2 regions of the Desulfitobacterium chlororespirans DSM 11544 genome follow, and region 1 is predicted to be linked to the other one. Evidence: riboswitches for the same ligand, from Rfam matches in the RefSeq annotation. Region 1 holds a riboswitch; the other holds the start of a gene.
The links. A riboswitch is a leader RNA that binds a small molecule or an ion and turns the genes downstream of it on or off. The one in region 1 is predicted to bind S-adenosylmethionine.

Region 1 (7,250 bases):
TTCCTATCTTTGTCAGAGCTTCCAGGGAGTCCGTCAATAGTTTTCCTTTAGGAAGAGCGATGGTTAAGAAATTCCGAGCCAATCTCTCTCAACTCCTCTTCATGTATTTTATCACTTTAATTAGTTAAAGTACTAGCGTGTTATGGTTATTATAACAACCTCATTTTTCCCTGGCAATAGTTTTTTAATATTTAATAACTGATTTCCGATGAATTTCCTGCCGCTCTACCCATAGCTTAAGGACTGCCTGTAGGAGTAACAACATGTCCCGGAGCCCGACAACGTTGTCAGGTTCCGGGACATGTTGATCATTCAGAATCACGATTTTCTTCTTGAGTGGCAATGACTTTAAGCTCTGGAAAGGGTTCTCCATTCATAAATGCGACTTCTCCCTCCTCCTGTGCCTTCGAAAGGATATCCATGGCATCGGCAACTTTAGCCGCCAGCTGAAAATACATCTTCCGGTAATCCATCTCGTTTATACCCCCTATATCAAGCAGCGGCAAGGCTCCGAGTCATAACCCGGCCCCGGCGGCTGCTTTTATAGGGGAAATTAAAAAGGCGCATGCGAGGTTTTTTTTACCCTACACATGCGCCCTGCTTCGTTATCTGCTGAATCCTAACCCAACCCCAGTCAACCGGAAGCAAACCAGTTGTGAATAAAAAAGCGGTCCGCATAACCGGGTACACGAACAGACCTCTTCCATTGCCTAAGTCAGGAATAGGCTGAATCTCCTGCTGCGTGAAGCCGCACAGCCTGCTTCCCGCCGACGCTCCATTACACACACTTCACCCGCGGCACAGGCGCCTTGCTTGTGCAGAAAGGGGCGGCATTGTATAATAAGACTGTCGTCGTGGACAGCTGGACTGTTACGTGTAGGTGCCAGTACACCTGCTCGTGCCTGGAAGTGCTCCAACACTTTCAGGTCACGGCGACTTTTTAATTTCCACCTATTACTAATTATAGCTTGTTTGAAGTGAATTGCAAGGTATATGAGGGGTAATCTTCATGTACGCTTTTTGTCTTTAATCACTTTGCGCAAACGACTGCCTTAATTCCTTTGCACTCAGCTGATTCCATGGCTTGTTCCTGAGTCAGGGACTCCAGACACATCTCCACCCGTTTCCCCGTTTGACGGAGTTTCCGGGCCTCTGCGATCACTTTGGAAACATCACTGCCGTAGACCAAAACCTCCGGCCTTTCAGCATTGGAGCAGACCATCTGCTCAATGATCGCCTTGAGATTGATCGCAAAACCGGTGGCCGGGGTATCCTCCCCAAAATCACCGTACAGAGCGTCATAGCGCCCCCCCTCGACAACGGGGAAACCCACTCCGGGAACATAGCCCTCAAAGACCGCCCCCGTATAATAGCTGAAGCCGCGCAAAATCCCCAGATCCAAAGACACATAGTCCTGGACTCCGAAATCTTTCAAGTATCGATAGACCTGTCTCAGGGCATTCACCGCTTCCAGCAAGGAAGGCCGCCGGCTCCACTCCAGAACCTGATCCAGCATATCTTCTTTACCATGGAGATGGGGAAGCTTTAAAAGAACGTCCTGGACCCTTGCTTCAAAGCCATAATCCTTAACCAACCGCTCAATCCCTACAAAATCCTTGCGGGCCAGCTTCTCCTGATAATGGAGCTGGAATTCCTGAGGAACCCCTAACTCGGCCATAATGCCGGTAAAGATCCCCATATGTCCCAAATTGATTTGAAAGTCCATTCCGCCAATTTTGCGGAGAGCTTCAATGGCTAAGGCGACCACTTCGGCATCCGCCGCAGAGGAGGCCGACCCAATCAGCTCCACTCCCACTTGCCTGAATTCTTGTTTATGAGATTTAGAATAGCGGAAAACATCCGCCGCATAACATAAACGCAAAGGAAAGGCGGTCCCCCGCATCCGGGTGCTGACCATCCGGGCGATGGACGTGGTTAACTCCGGACGCAGCACCAGAACATGGCCCTGACGATCAAAGAGCTTAAAGAAACTATCTCCTTCTTCTTCAATCGGCTGGATGCATGCCCCATACTCCAAGGTCGGAGTGGCAACCTTCTGATAAGCCCATGCTTTGAATAAGTCCAGTGCAGAAGTCTCAGCCTGCTCTTGTAGGGCTAACTCATCAGGAAGAAGATCATGCATCCCTTCCGGGATTCTTAATCCCAAAGAACTTCGCGGCATATTAATCCTCCCCCTTTTCCTTCTCTTCCAGACGCTTCAGGACCATCTGATAACCGTCGGCCCCAAAGTACAGGCACCGCTTAACCCGGCTAATGGTCGCCGTACTGGCACCAGTGGATTGGGCGATGGTGGTATAGGTCACATTCTTCTCCAGAAGCTTGGCCACTTCCAGACGCTGCGCCAAAGACTTAATCTCCGCCACCGTAGCGATATCCTGAAAAAACCGATAGCACTCTTCCCGATCCTTTAATAATAAAATAGCATCAAAAAGCGCATCTGTTGAAGAATCACGCAGGCGCTGATCAATCCCCTTGAATTCATCGTCTTTGTAGTCATCCATCATCGATCATCTCCTTATACTTCTATACTTTAATTTATTAAAGTATAGGGCCCTTGTCAATATTCATAACCTCTCTTCAGAAAAATTTGTTTAGTCCCTCATTTGTTTAACCTTCCATAATACTCTGTTTGAAGCATTAAATAACTCTCAAGGAAACCCTTCAGGCTGAAAAAATTACTTGCCAAGACGCTATACACTATGTTAAGATAATGTCTATCAAGATTTCAACTGAAGCTTGACTCTAAGTTAATAAACACTCTTATCCAGAGTAGGTGGAGGGACTGGCCCGATGAAACCCGGCAACCGGCATGAAAATGCACGGTGCTAAATCCTGCAGGAAATACTGGGAGATGAGAGGAAACCCGACTATAACTCCGCGGATTTCCTCGTGGAGTTTTTTGCTATTTTTTTGCTATATTGAATTAGAACCCTAACGAGGAGGAACAGCGTTGATTAGAATTGAGAACTTAACAAAGGTTTACACCTCCCGCAAAGAGCAAGTAGTAGCCATTGAAAATATCTCCCTGGATATTCCCAAAGGAGCCATTTACGGCATCATCGGTTTAAGCGGTGCCGGTAAAAGCACCCTTGTCCGTTGCATCAACCGTTTGGAAGAGCCCACCGGGGGTAAAATCATCATCGATGGTCAGGATTTAACAGCCATGTCCGCAGTAGAACTCCGGCAAGCCCGGCAAAAGATCGGCATGATCTTTCAGCACTTCCATCTGCTCCAGTCCCGCACCGTTTTTGATAATATTGCTTTTCCTTTAGAAATTGCCGGTTTTAAAAAACCAGAGATAGAAGCGAGGGTTAAAGAGCTGCTCCCCTTAGTAGGCTTGGAGGATAAGGCCCATGTCTATCCTTCCCAGCTCAGCGGCGGTCAAAAGCAAAGAGTGGGAATTGCCCGCGCCCTGGCCACCAACCCCAAAGTACTCCTTTGCGACGAGGCCACTTCTGCCCTTGACCCCCAAACCACTTTATCCATCTTGAATCTCTTAAAGGATATCAATCAACGCTTCGGCTTAACCATTATTATGATTACTCACGAAATGAAAGTGGTTAAAGAGATCTGCTCCGATGTGGCCGTCATCCATGAATCAAAAATCGCTGAACAAGGACCTGTGGAATCCGTCTTTATCCAGCCTCAGTCCAGCGTTGCCAAGGAATTTATCTCCACTGTATTTCCCAATGAACTCCCTGAAGATTTGCTTCGTGAACTGGCCACTCATCCCAATTCTCAGATTGTGCGCATCCAATTCCTGGGTTCACGGGCATCAGACCCCATCATTGCCGACCTGATGAAAGAATGCGAGGTTCGGGCCAATATCCTCTACGGAAGCATCGACCACCTCCGCTCCACGCTCTTTGGCACCTTAACCTTAGAGCTGCAGGGAGATCCTGAACAACTGGCTTTAGCTCATCAATATCTCTCCCAGCGTGAACTCAAAGTGGAGGTGATCCAAAATGTTTGATTTTACCAACCCTCAATACTGGGATACCATCTACCAACTTCTGGTCCCTGCCACGGGAGAGACTTTGTACATGGTTATCGTCTCCACTCTGCTGGCTTATCTTCTTGGTGTTCCTCTGGGGGTCATTCTGGTCATCTCTTCACCCGATCACATCTCACCGAATCCTTGGATAGAACGCACCCTCGGGACAGTGATCAATATCTTTCGCTCGGCACCTTTTATCGTTTTGCTTCTCGCTTTGATTCCTGTCACTCAGGCCATCATGGGCACATACATCGGTACGAATGCGGCAATAATCCCTCTGGTCTTTGCCACGGCACCCTTCGTAGCCCGTATGGTGGAGAGTTCGCTTAAAGAAATTCCTTACGGGGTCATTGAAGCGGCCCTATCTATGGGCTCCTCACCCTGGCAGATTATCCGTAAAGTTCTTTTACCTGAAGCTAAGGCCTCTCTTATCTTAGGCGCCGCCATCACCACCATCAGCGTTGTCGGTTATACCGCCATGGCGGGGACCATCGGAGCCGGCGGCTTAGGAGATGTGGCTATCCGCTACGGGCATCAACGTTTTCGGACCGACGTGATGATTATGACCGTCATCATTCTCGTGATAATCGTCCAATTAGTTCAACTCTTTGGCACCAAACTGGCTCGCCGGATTAATCACCACTAAGCATGTTCCAAGCGCTCACTCAAATTCATGGCGGGCGATACCGGTACTCCTGTCATGTTCTTTGGAGAGAAGGCTTGAGCATATATCTTCTCAAGAGTATCTCACAGAAATGTCTTCATGTGTATCTTCAGAGGAAAAGAAAGAAGAATTTAAGGAGGAAATAAGAATGAAACGTAAACTCTCGACTTTAATTATCGGCTCCGTAGTAGCCCTGTCCTTGGTACTTACCGGGTGCGGAAGCACCCCTCAGAAAACCGACACTCCGCCCGCCTCAGGTAATGCTAATCAGCCCGTGACGATCAAAGTAGGAGCTACCCCCGTTCCCCATGCCGAAGTACTTGAATTCGTCAAACCCAAATTAGCGGAACAAGGTATCAATCTGGAAATCGTTGATTTTACGGATTACGCTCTTCCCAACCCAGCCGTTAACGACGGATTACTCGACGCCAACTACTTCCAACACACTCCTTACTTGGATACCTACCTTGCTCAAGGCATGAAGTTGGCGATCATCGGCACCGTGCATATTGAGCCCATGGGCTTCTACTCTGAAAAAGTAACCAAAATCGATGAACTCAAAGACGGTGATGCTATTGCCATCCCTAACGATCCCTCCAATGGCGGCCGCGCTTTGGCCGTCTTAGAACAAGCCGGATTGATTAAACTCAAAGACGGTGCCGGTGTTACCGCAACAGAATTGGATATCGCTGAAAATCCTAAAAAGCTAAAAATTCAAGCCATTGAGGCTGCTCAACTTCCCCACGCTCTTACTGACCCCAAAATTGCCGGAGCTGTCATCAACACCAACTACGCTTTAGAAGCCGGCCTCAATCCCACTGAGGATGCTATTGTCCTTGAAGGCAAAGATTCTCCTTATGCCAACATCGTGGTCGCCAAAGAAGATCGCAAAGACGATCCCAACCTCAAAAAATTAGTGGATGCTTTGAACACTCCAGAAGTTAAGAAGTTTATTGAAGATACCTACAAAGGTGCCGTCGTTCCTGCTTTCTAAGAGTTAACGCTTCACCCCATATAAATATAAATAAAAGCCGTTCCTCAGTTGAGGGCGGCTTTTCTCATTGCCATACACTCTATGATTTTAATCTTAACAATTAATCCTTACTCTTACCCTTCGCCAGGTTCACTAAGTATAAGTCCTTAATTTTTCGATCATGCTTACTGGATTCCATTTGTAAAGCCTCAACCTTAGTACCTAAAATCTTAATTTTTCTTTTGACTTCCTCATAAACTGTTTCTGTGTCTCCCGCCAATCATAAAAAAGAATATCCAACTTCTTACCAAAGTCTTGTTCCATCCTGACCTGAGATTGCCTAAGGACAACCAGATCCGTCTCCATCCGTCCCTGGGATTCCTTCAACCCTGCTACATCTTGCTTTACTTCGGTCAGCTCTATCTTTATCCCTGCTACATCTTGCTTTACCTCGGTCAACTCCGTCTTTATCCCTGCTACATCTTGCTTTACCTCGGTCAGCTCTGTCTTTATCCCTGCTACATCTTGCTTTACCTCGGTCAGCTCTGTCTTTATCTCTGCTACATCTTGCTTTACCTCGGTCAGCTCTGTCTTTATCTCTGCTACATCTTGCTTTACCTCAGTCAGCTCCGTCTTCATGCCAGTGAATTCATTAAGTAACTTTTCCCAAATGCTCCAGCATCAAATCCTGAAATTTCTCATTATCCATGAATCCACTTCCCTATTCCTAGGAATGGAATAATTATATCATATCCCCTAAATTAACCCAAAGATAAGTTTCTTTAATGCCTGTACTTACCCCTTCCATGATTACCATATTTTTGATGGCATAGAACGGGTCACTCCTCACACACTATAGACAAATTACCCAGGATGAAGAACTCAATCAGCATCCTGGAACATGAGGAGAACATCTCTATGAATTCCTTCGATAAAAAAATTCAGACCCGTTTGCGCATGCATCCTGAGATGCTGCGCCACATTCTAACCGAGCCCAATGAAGAGACTCTCACGACCTTGACCCGCTATAAAATATTTGAATCCAAGGGGGCCTATCTCAGCCAGCTCCTGCTTTCCCTGCTTCCCCAATGGGAATACCTGGCCTGCGAAGGCAATACCCATTTAGGGCAAATAATTCGCAACCTGGAAAAGACACCCATCAGTCCGGTTTCTCAAGAATCGGATTTTCTGCGAGCCAATCTGCTGCGCATCCGCATTCTTGCTGAAACTCCGGGAGTATTTCCTTTCTCTCCCTTCATCATTCAGGAACATCTCCTTAACTTTTTAGAGGGTGCGGATCTGATCGCGGATTTGCCTCAACTGATGGTCATTCATTTCAGCAGGGATGAGCTGAGACCCTTAGCCTCCGAACTGGCGCAATACCGGCTAAGCCCTTTAAGCCGCCGCTATGTGCAGAACCTTTTCCACCAGGAACGTCAGGAAGCCATTCTCACCAACCTTGCTTATCTATGCAAAAATTATCCTTTACTGGGCACCTGCCGGCAAGCCTATGCTTTGCTGCTCTCCCTGGACAACATTGAAAACTGGAGCAAACATCCCTTCTGCCTCCGCCTGGTATCCAACCGCTTCTGGGA
Region 2 (7,250 bases), on a different contig from region 1:
TGTTTTAGAGGAGGTAAAAAGGATGAATCAGCGCGAGATTGCCAGTATTGGGTGCAAGCTTATCGGGATTTTCTTTGTCGTTCAAGGGGCCAGACTGCTTTCGTTTAATGTCCCTGTAGCGGCAAATATGATAGCTGATTATACTTTGACTAATATTGTGTATTCGCTAATTACGATTCTATTTGGTATTTTACTGTGGTGCTTTTCCGGTAAATTAGCTAAAATTTTGGTTAAGGAAAAAAATCGAAATGAGGCTGTCGGAATAGGAGCTAGTGATCTACAGAGAATAGGCTTTTCAGTATTGGGACTTTATTTTATTGGGCATTCATTGCCAGAATTGGTAACTAAATTAGCCAGTTTGCATACTTCCAACCATGGGTTGCCGGGGCTGCCCGGATTACGAATATATTTTTTAGGAGGAACAATAACCGAATTGCTTATTGGGATAGGCATTTTTCTTGGTTCACAGGGGTTGGTTAATCTATTGAATCTTATTAGAACAGCGGGATTAAAGAGAGATAGTGATTCGGAATTGGAAGAATGATAGAATAATAGAATGGAAGCATGCCAGGAATAAGGTTGGAATGCAGCAGTAGATTTACCAGGAGGGAATAAGAATGGAGTATCATATTCGACCGATAGAAATTGGTGATGGGAAGGGGATAAATATATTAAGGCGCATGCCTGGAGTTTTTGAAAATATTTTGGGTATCCCGTCCGAGCAGTTAAAGCGGAATGAGGATTTTATCGCCAATTTAGATGCCAACCAGCATCAATTTGTGGCGGTAGCCAGGTCTCAGGATGGTCAGGAAGTGATTATTGGACATGCAGGCTTAACGGTATATCCTAATCAGCGCCTGCGGCATAGTGGCGGCATTGGCATAATGATTCATAAAGACTATCAAAATCAGGGTGTTGGCAGTGCCTTGCTGAGCAAGCTTATAGATGTTGGGGACAACTGGCTAATGTTAGTTAGGATTGAGTTGACTGTATTTGCAGATAATGCCAGAGCTATACATTTGTATGAAAGGTTTGGTTTTGAAAAAGAAGGAGTAAAGCGCTTGGCGGCAATAAGAAATGGCAAATATGTAGATGAATATCTGATGGCCAGAATAAACAGATCAAATTATAATTCACAGTCTTAATTTAGCCTATGGGGCCTCGCTATGCTTTCCACATCGAAGAGGAAATGATTATGACAATAAAAAGAAATCGATGGACTTACCTTACCTTGGTTGGAGTAACAATAATACTTGGCTTAAGCAGCCGGCAGTTTTCGGGGTATTTTCCCTATACAATCAATCTCTACTTGGGAGATGCCCTATGGGCACTTATGGTTTTTTTTATGTTTTGCCTTATTTTCAGGTTGAAAGGAACCGGCTGGCTTGCTGCAGCAGCGTTGCTTTTCGCCTTTGGAATTGAAATCAGTCAGCTTTATCATGCTCCCTGGATTGATGCTATAAGGCAAACCCGGCTGGGAGGTTTGGTGCTGGGGTATGGCTTTTTGTGGAGGGATTTAGTGGCCTACACCATCGGAGTGGCAGTGGGAGCAGTCATGGATAGGCGGATAAACGCTTATCTACCTTGACATCTAGGTAGTAGCCTGCTATTATACATACCGAAAGTATGTAATAAAAGATGGGGTATCACTATGGCACGCAATAAGTATCCTGAAGTAACGATAAACCGCATTCTCGATACAGCCATGAAATTGTTCATGTCCAAAGGATATGAGCATACGACGATCCAGGATATCATCGATGGATTGGGAGATTTGAGTAAGGGCGCTATTTATCATCACTTCAAGTCAAAAGAAGAAATTATGGATGCGGTGAATAAAAGATTAGCTGAGCAGGGGATAGCGGATATAAAAACAGTTGCTCACGATCGTAATCTATCCGGGTTGGATAAGCTTGGTAAGATGCTTATGTTTTCTATCCAATCGGCCCAACACGAGGCTCTCGACCAGACCGTACCGCCGTTTCTTAGAAATCCTCAATTATTGGCTCTTCATATGCGTGATACTATGGGCTCTGCAGCCGACCTGCTTACAGGTGTTATTGAGGAAGGTATGAGAGATGGATCTATTCATACAGCTCAACCCCGTCAGCTTGCCCAGATGATTCTCTTGTTTTTTAACGTTTGGTTTAACCCGTGGATGTATTCCTGGACTCCCAATGAGTTAAAGAACATCATTTTCTTTGCAAGAAATGTATTTGAAGAAATAGGGGTCCCTTTATTTACGGAAGAGGTTCTTCAGTCCATTGACGAACTCCATTCGCTTTCCCAAAAACAGAAATAGCTATTCTTTACATATGGATTGTAGAGAATAGCTAATATTTTAAAAAGATACATACCAAACGTCGGTATATTTTAGAAATAGGAGAGGTGAGCATGAGTATCGATTCAACCGATGGGAAACAGCCATGGAAGAGAAGCTTTTTTACGATAACTATTGGTCAAACAATGTCTATAGTTGGAAGTTCAGCGGTACAGTTTACGCTAATTTGGTGGGTTGCCAGCAATACCTCTTCACCACTTGTGTTGGCTATGGCAGGGTTGTTTGCTTTTTTGCCGCAATTATTGCTTGGCCCTTTTGCTGGGGTCTGGGTAGATCGCTTAAAACGAAAAACTGTAATTATCTGTGCCGATCTCTTTATAGGGATGGTAGCCGCTGTTTATGCACTGATCCTTATCGGAGTAAATCCGCCTTTTTGGTCGGCGTGTGCTGTTCTCGGGATTCGTGCCATTGGCAGCGTTTTTCATACTCCGGCGATTCAATCAGTGATACCGTTGCTGGTTCCGGAGGAAGAGCTTGTTCGGGTGAATGGTTGGAGTCAATTTGCTCAGACAGGTGCTCTGATGCTGGGGCCGGTTTTGGGAGCGGCACTGTATGCAATTTTTCCACTCCCCATCGTATTATTATCTGATTTAGCGGGAGCATCGCTGGCAAGCATTGCTGTGGCAGCAGTCAAAATCCCTGAGTTAAAAAAAGAGAAACAGCTTGCTCCAAATTTTCAAAAAGAAATGCGAGAGGGAGTGGCTGTTTTCCAGAGAGATAAAAAACTGTGTATCGTTACCTTGGCGGCTGCATTTTCCATGATTTTTTATATGCCACTTTCTTCATTCTTTGCCCTGATGACCAGTGACTATTTTAAAGCAAGCGCTTGGCATGCCAGTATAGTCCAATTTGGCTATTCAGGGGGAATGATGTTGTGTGCTTTGCTGATCGGAGCCTATGGCCGGATCAAAAAGAAGCTGTTCGTGGTGCATATTGGACTTCTGGGATTAGGACTTACCTCTTTTTTCTGCGGTTTACTTCCTCAGAATGAGAACGCTTTCTGGCTCTTTGCAGCATTATGCACGCTTATGGGAGCAAGCGGAAACCTCTATAATATTCCCTATATAGCCTATATGCAGGAGAAAATCCCTCGTGAGGTACAAGGGCGTGCTTTTTCTATCATGGGCAGCCTCATGTCGGCAACAATGCCGCTGGGACTTTTAATCGCGGGACCAGTAGCTGAAATTTACGGGGTAAAATTCTGGTTTTATCTAACCGGTATGGCGTTTTTTATCATTACAAGCATTAGCTTTCTTTTGGTTGCCTCCCGGCCCTAATACCGTTTTAAGAATAGGATATTCTTAGAAATAAAATAAAGGTTTGGAAATGTGCGCAATAAAATGTTACACTTATTAGATAATCGATCAGGAGATATTGAGGAGAAGTGCGGATATGAGTTTATGGAAAAGGCTTATGTATTTATTTTTGGGCACTTTTTTATTATCCTTGGGCATTGTGATGACCATGAAAGCCAATTTAGGCTATGCCCCCTGGGATGTGTTCCATCGGGGGACTGCCGATACTGTCGGCATGACGATTGGCAATGTTTCTATAGTGGCCAGTTTGGTAATCTCTATCATAGTCGTATTGCTTGGAGAGAAGCTGGGTATTGGCACTATCTTTAATATATTTGCCATCGGAATTTATATGGACTTACTGTTACCTTTAAAACTAATCCCTGAGATGCAGAGTTTCCTTCCAGGGATGATTATGCTCATTCTTGGTTTATTCCTTTGCGCTTTTAGTTCCTATCTCTACATTGCCTCTGGTTTTGGAGCAGGCCCAAGGGATAGTCTGATGGTGGCTTTAGAGAGAAAGACTAAACTATCGATAGGGCTTTGCCGTGGGATTATTGAAGTAACGGTGTGCTTGATAGGCTGGATTTTGGGCGGACCAGTAGGAATTGGTACAGTTATTTCTGCATTTGGAATAGGTGTCTGCGTGCAAATGGTCTTTACTTGGGTGAAATTTGATGCGACCTCGGTAAAGCATGAGACCATTGATGAGACCTTTAAGAATGTGAGAGGGTTCTATAAAAAATCCGCTGGAGGAGATGCCTAAAGCATCTGTTTTAAAGCTAGTTCTAAATCGCCAATGAGATCTTCGGCGGCTTCGATGCCCAGGGATAAGCGGAGAAGACAATCGTCCACCCCAAGCCTTGCCCTTACTTCGAGAGGAATATCAGCATGGGTTTGGGTAGCGGGATAAGTGATTAGAGATTCTACACCACCAAGGCTCTCCGCATAGGAAATAATCTGGAGAGATTTTAATATTGCGGGGACTAAGCTGGGGCTGTTTACCCGGAAAGATAGCATAGCTCCGAAGCCTCGGGCTTGTTCAAGTTGAGTTGCATAGCCGGGATGATGCTCAAGCCCGGGATAATAGACCGCGGTGACAAGGGGGTGCTTCTCCAGCCATTGTGCAATCTGGAGGGCATTTTCTTCTTGTGCTCTCATGCGCAGGGCCAAGGTTTTCAAACCCCGGATAACTAGCCAGGAATCCTGGGGGCCCAATGTAGCGCCGAGAGAGTTCTGCAAACGTCCAAAGCGAGCTGCAAGTTCTTCTCCTTGAACCACGACGAGGCCCGCCACGACATCATTATGGCCACCGAGATATTTGGTGCCACTATGAATAACAATGTCGGCACCTAAGTTTAGTGGTTTTTGCAAATAGGGTGTAAGAAAAGTATTGTCCACTATATTTAAGAGACCGTGCTTCCGACACAAGGAAGCGATCCCCTTTAGGTCGGCAACCTTCATAAGAGGGTTGGTTGGTGTTTCGGTGAAGATGGCCTTTGTTTGGGGACGGATCTCTTTTTCTATGGCACCGAGATCACTGGAATCCACAAAAGTGACTTGGAGGCCAAAGCGGCTGAAGACCTCCTCAAGGATACGGTAGGTTCCTCCATAGAGATCTTCGGTGACGAGAAGATGCTCGCCCTGGGAGAATAAGGAGAGGATGGTAGTGATGGCGCCCATGCCTGAGGAAAAAGCAAATCCTTTGGTACCTTCCTCCAGGCTTGCCATAGCATCTTCTAAAGCTTGGCGGGTGGGATTGCCGGTTCGCGAGTAATCAAAGCCTGTGCTTTTGCCGAAGCCGGGGTGAGCAAAGGTAGACGAATGGTAAATAGGAAAGCTGATCGCTCCATAAGGATCGCGGCGATTGCCGATCTGGGCCAGTTCGGTTAAAATATTCATTTTCATTCCTCCTACTATGAACATATTGGCAAAGATATTCATGTTGCTGAGCTTCAAAGAAGATTTGACCTAACAAAAACGACCTCCAAAGAGGTCGTGAATTGTTTCCACGTCCTCTTATCTTCGAACCTGATGGTTCTCTGGATTTAGCACCTCACATATGTAGGTTGCCGGGCTTCATGGGGCCAGTCCCTCCGCCTCTCTTGATAAGAGCTTTGACATAAATTCATATTTAATTCACTTTAGCCTAATAAGATGTTTAGGCTAATATTATATTATTCCTATGGGCTTTGCAAGTGAATTTTTTGTGTTCAGATATACTTCATTCTGAAAAGAGGAAAATCCTATGCTTTTTGAGAATATCTTAGTTAAGCGGAGCTAAACAGGAGTCCAGCCTTGAACTGTTTTCACTGGGGACAAGATTGGTGGGTAACTGATTTATAATTTGTGGAGGAGAGCTATGATGATGGAGGCAATTCTTTTCTATTCAATAGCACTTTTTATTATTATATTTCTTGCCGTAAGGCTGGCTATACAGCCATTAATCAAAAGCACCAATGCCGTTGCGGTTAATGAGGAAAGTGAATTAAGCTTGGTTAAGTTGCAAGCTATCGGGGTGCTGGATAATGATGAATTAGAAGAAGTCATACAGTTTTATAATCAAAAGAAGGTTTCCAGTAAAAATATGAAAGAATTAGAACGCTATACGAAAGTGCTTTCGGAATTAGTCAGGCAAGGAATCTTGACTCAGGAGGAATATTCTCAAAAAATGGAGAAACTGAGAAACTACTATTTTAGCGATAGTTCTAAAGCATAGATCGATTGAAGTGTGAAAGTTAATTAAGTTTGAGTAATCTGGAGGTAAATCATGCAAGCAAAGCTGAATCACTTAAAGCAAATTATCAAAGAAATGGAAGCGGTTGTGGTGGCTTTTTCAGGTGGGGTGGACAGCACCTTTCTCTTAAAAGTAGCTCATGAAACCTTGGGGGATCACTGTCTTGCTGTCATCGGCGCTTCGGAAACTATGCCTTCAGCCGATTATAACAATGCTTTGCAGCAGGTCCAAGAGTTTGGAGCAAAGTTTTTGGTCATCGAAACTGAAGAAATGGGCAAAGAGGAGTTTGTAAAGAACCCTCAAAATCGTTGTTTTCATTGTAAAAATGAGTTGTTTACAAAGCTCTCAGGCATTGCCCAAGAGAAGAAGATCAATTGGGTTCTTGACGGGAGCAATGCCGACGATCTTAAAGATTACCGCCCCGGCATGCAGGCGGCCAGAGCGCTGGGGATCAGGAGCCCGCTGCAGGAAGCCGGTTTAAGCAAAGAAGAGATTCGTCAATTGTCCAAGAAGATGGGACTTTCAACTTGGGATAAGCCCTCCAGCCCTTGTCTATCTTCTCGCTTTCCTTACGGAGAGGAGATCACGATCGAAAAGCTTCGGCGCGTAGAGCAAGCGGAAATTTTACTTAAGGAACTAGGATTTACAAATTTAAGAGTGCGTTATCACCAGGATATGGCCCGATTGGAAATTCCTAAAAAGGATTTTTTAAAACTTATGGAACTGGACCATGATACTATTGTCAAGCCCCTCAAGGAATTAGGGTTTACCTATATTACTCTGGACTTAGAGGGTTTTCGAAGCGGCAGTTTAAATGAAGGAATACAAATTCTGTAGCACTGCTTCATAGTTCTATAGGGAAGGGATTACATTATTC

Region 2: another riboswitch for S-adenosylmethionine. It lies ahead of BUA14_RS07710 (trans-sulfuration enzyme family protein); the one in region 1 lies ahead of BUA14_RS23480 (methionine ABC transporter ATP-binding protein).

Annotation. Positions count from the first base shown of each region.
Region 1 is NZ_FRDN01000017.1:74,724-81,973, reverse strand. It holds gene hisG (ATP phosphoribosyltransferase) at 1-82, opposite strand, end outside; gene BUA14_RS28190 (hypothetical protein) at 309-473, opposite strand; gene hisZ (ATP phosphoribosyltransferase regulatory subunit) at 1,031-2,182, opposite strand; gene BUA14_RS23485 (YerC/YecD family TrpR-related protein) at 2,184-2,525, opposite strand; SAM riboswitch class I at 2,779-2,879, shown strand; gene BUA14_RS23480 (methionine ABC transporter ATP-binding protein) at 2,972-3,994, shown strand; gene BUA14_RS23475 (methionine ABC transporter permease) at 3,987-4,664, shown strand; gene BUA14_RS23470 (MetQ/NlpA family ABC transporter substrate-binding protein) at 4,831-5,676, shown strand; gene BUA14_RS23465 (kinetochore Spc7 family protein) at 5,878-6,294, opposite strand; gene BUA14_RS23460 (hypothetical protein) at 6,574-7,250, shown strand, end outside.
Region 2 is NZ_FRDN01000005.1:382,631-389,880, forward strand. It holds gene BUA14_RS07680 (hypothetical protein) at 23-544, shown strand; gene BUA14_RS07685 (GNAT family N-acetyltransferase) at 618-1,145, shown strand; gene BUA14_RS07690 (ribosomal maturation YjgA family protein) at 1,196-1,588, shown strand; gene BUA14_RS07695 (TetR/AcrR family transcriptional regulator) at 1,652-2,302, shown strand; gene BUA14_RS07700 (MFS transporter) at 2,395-3,618, shown strand; gene BUA14_RS07705 (YczE/YyaS/YitT family protein) at 3,734-4,402, shown strand; gene BUA14_RS07710 (trans-sulfuration enzyme family protein) at 4,399-5,544, opposite strand; SAM riboswitch class I at 5,653-5,751, opposite strand; gene BUA14_RS07715 (hypothetical protein) at 5,999-6,355, shown strand; gene larE (ATP-dependent sacrificial sulfur transferase LarE) at 6,407-7,210, shown strand.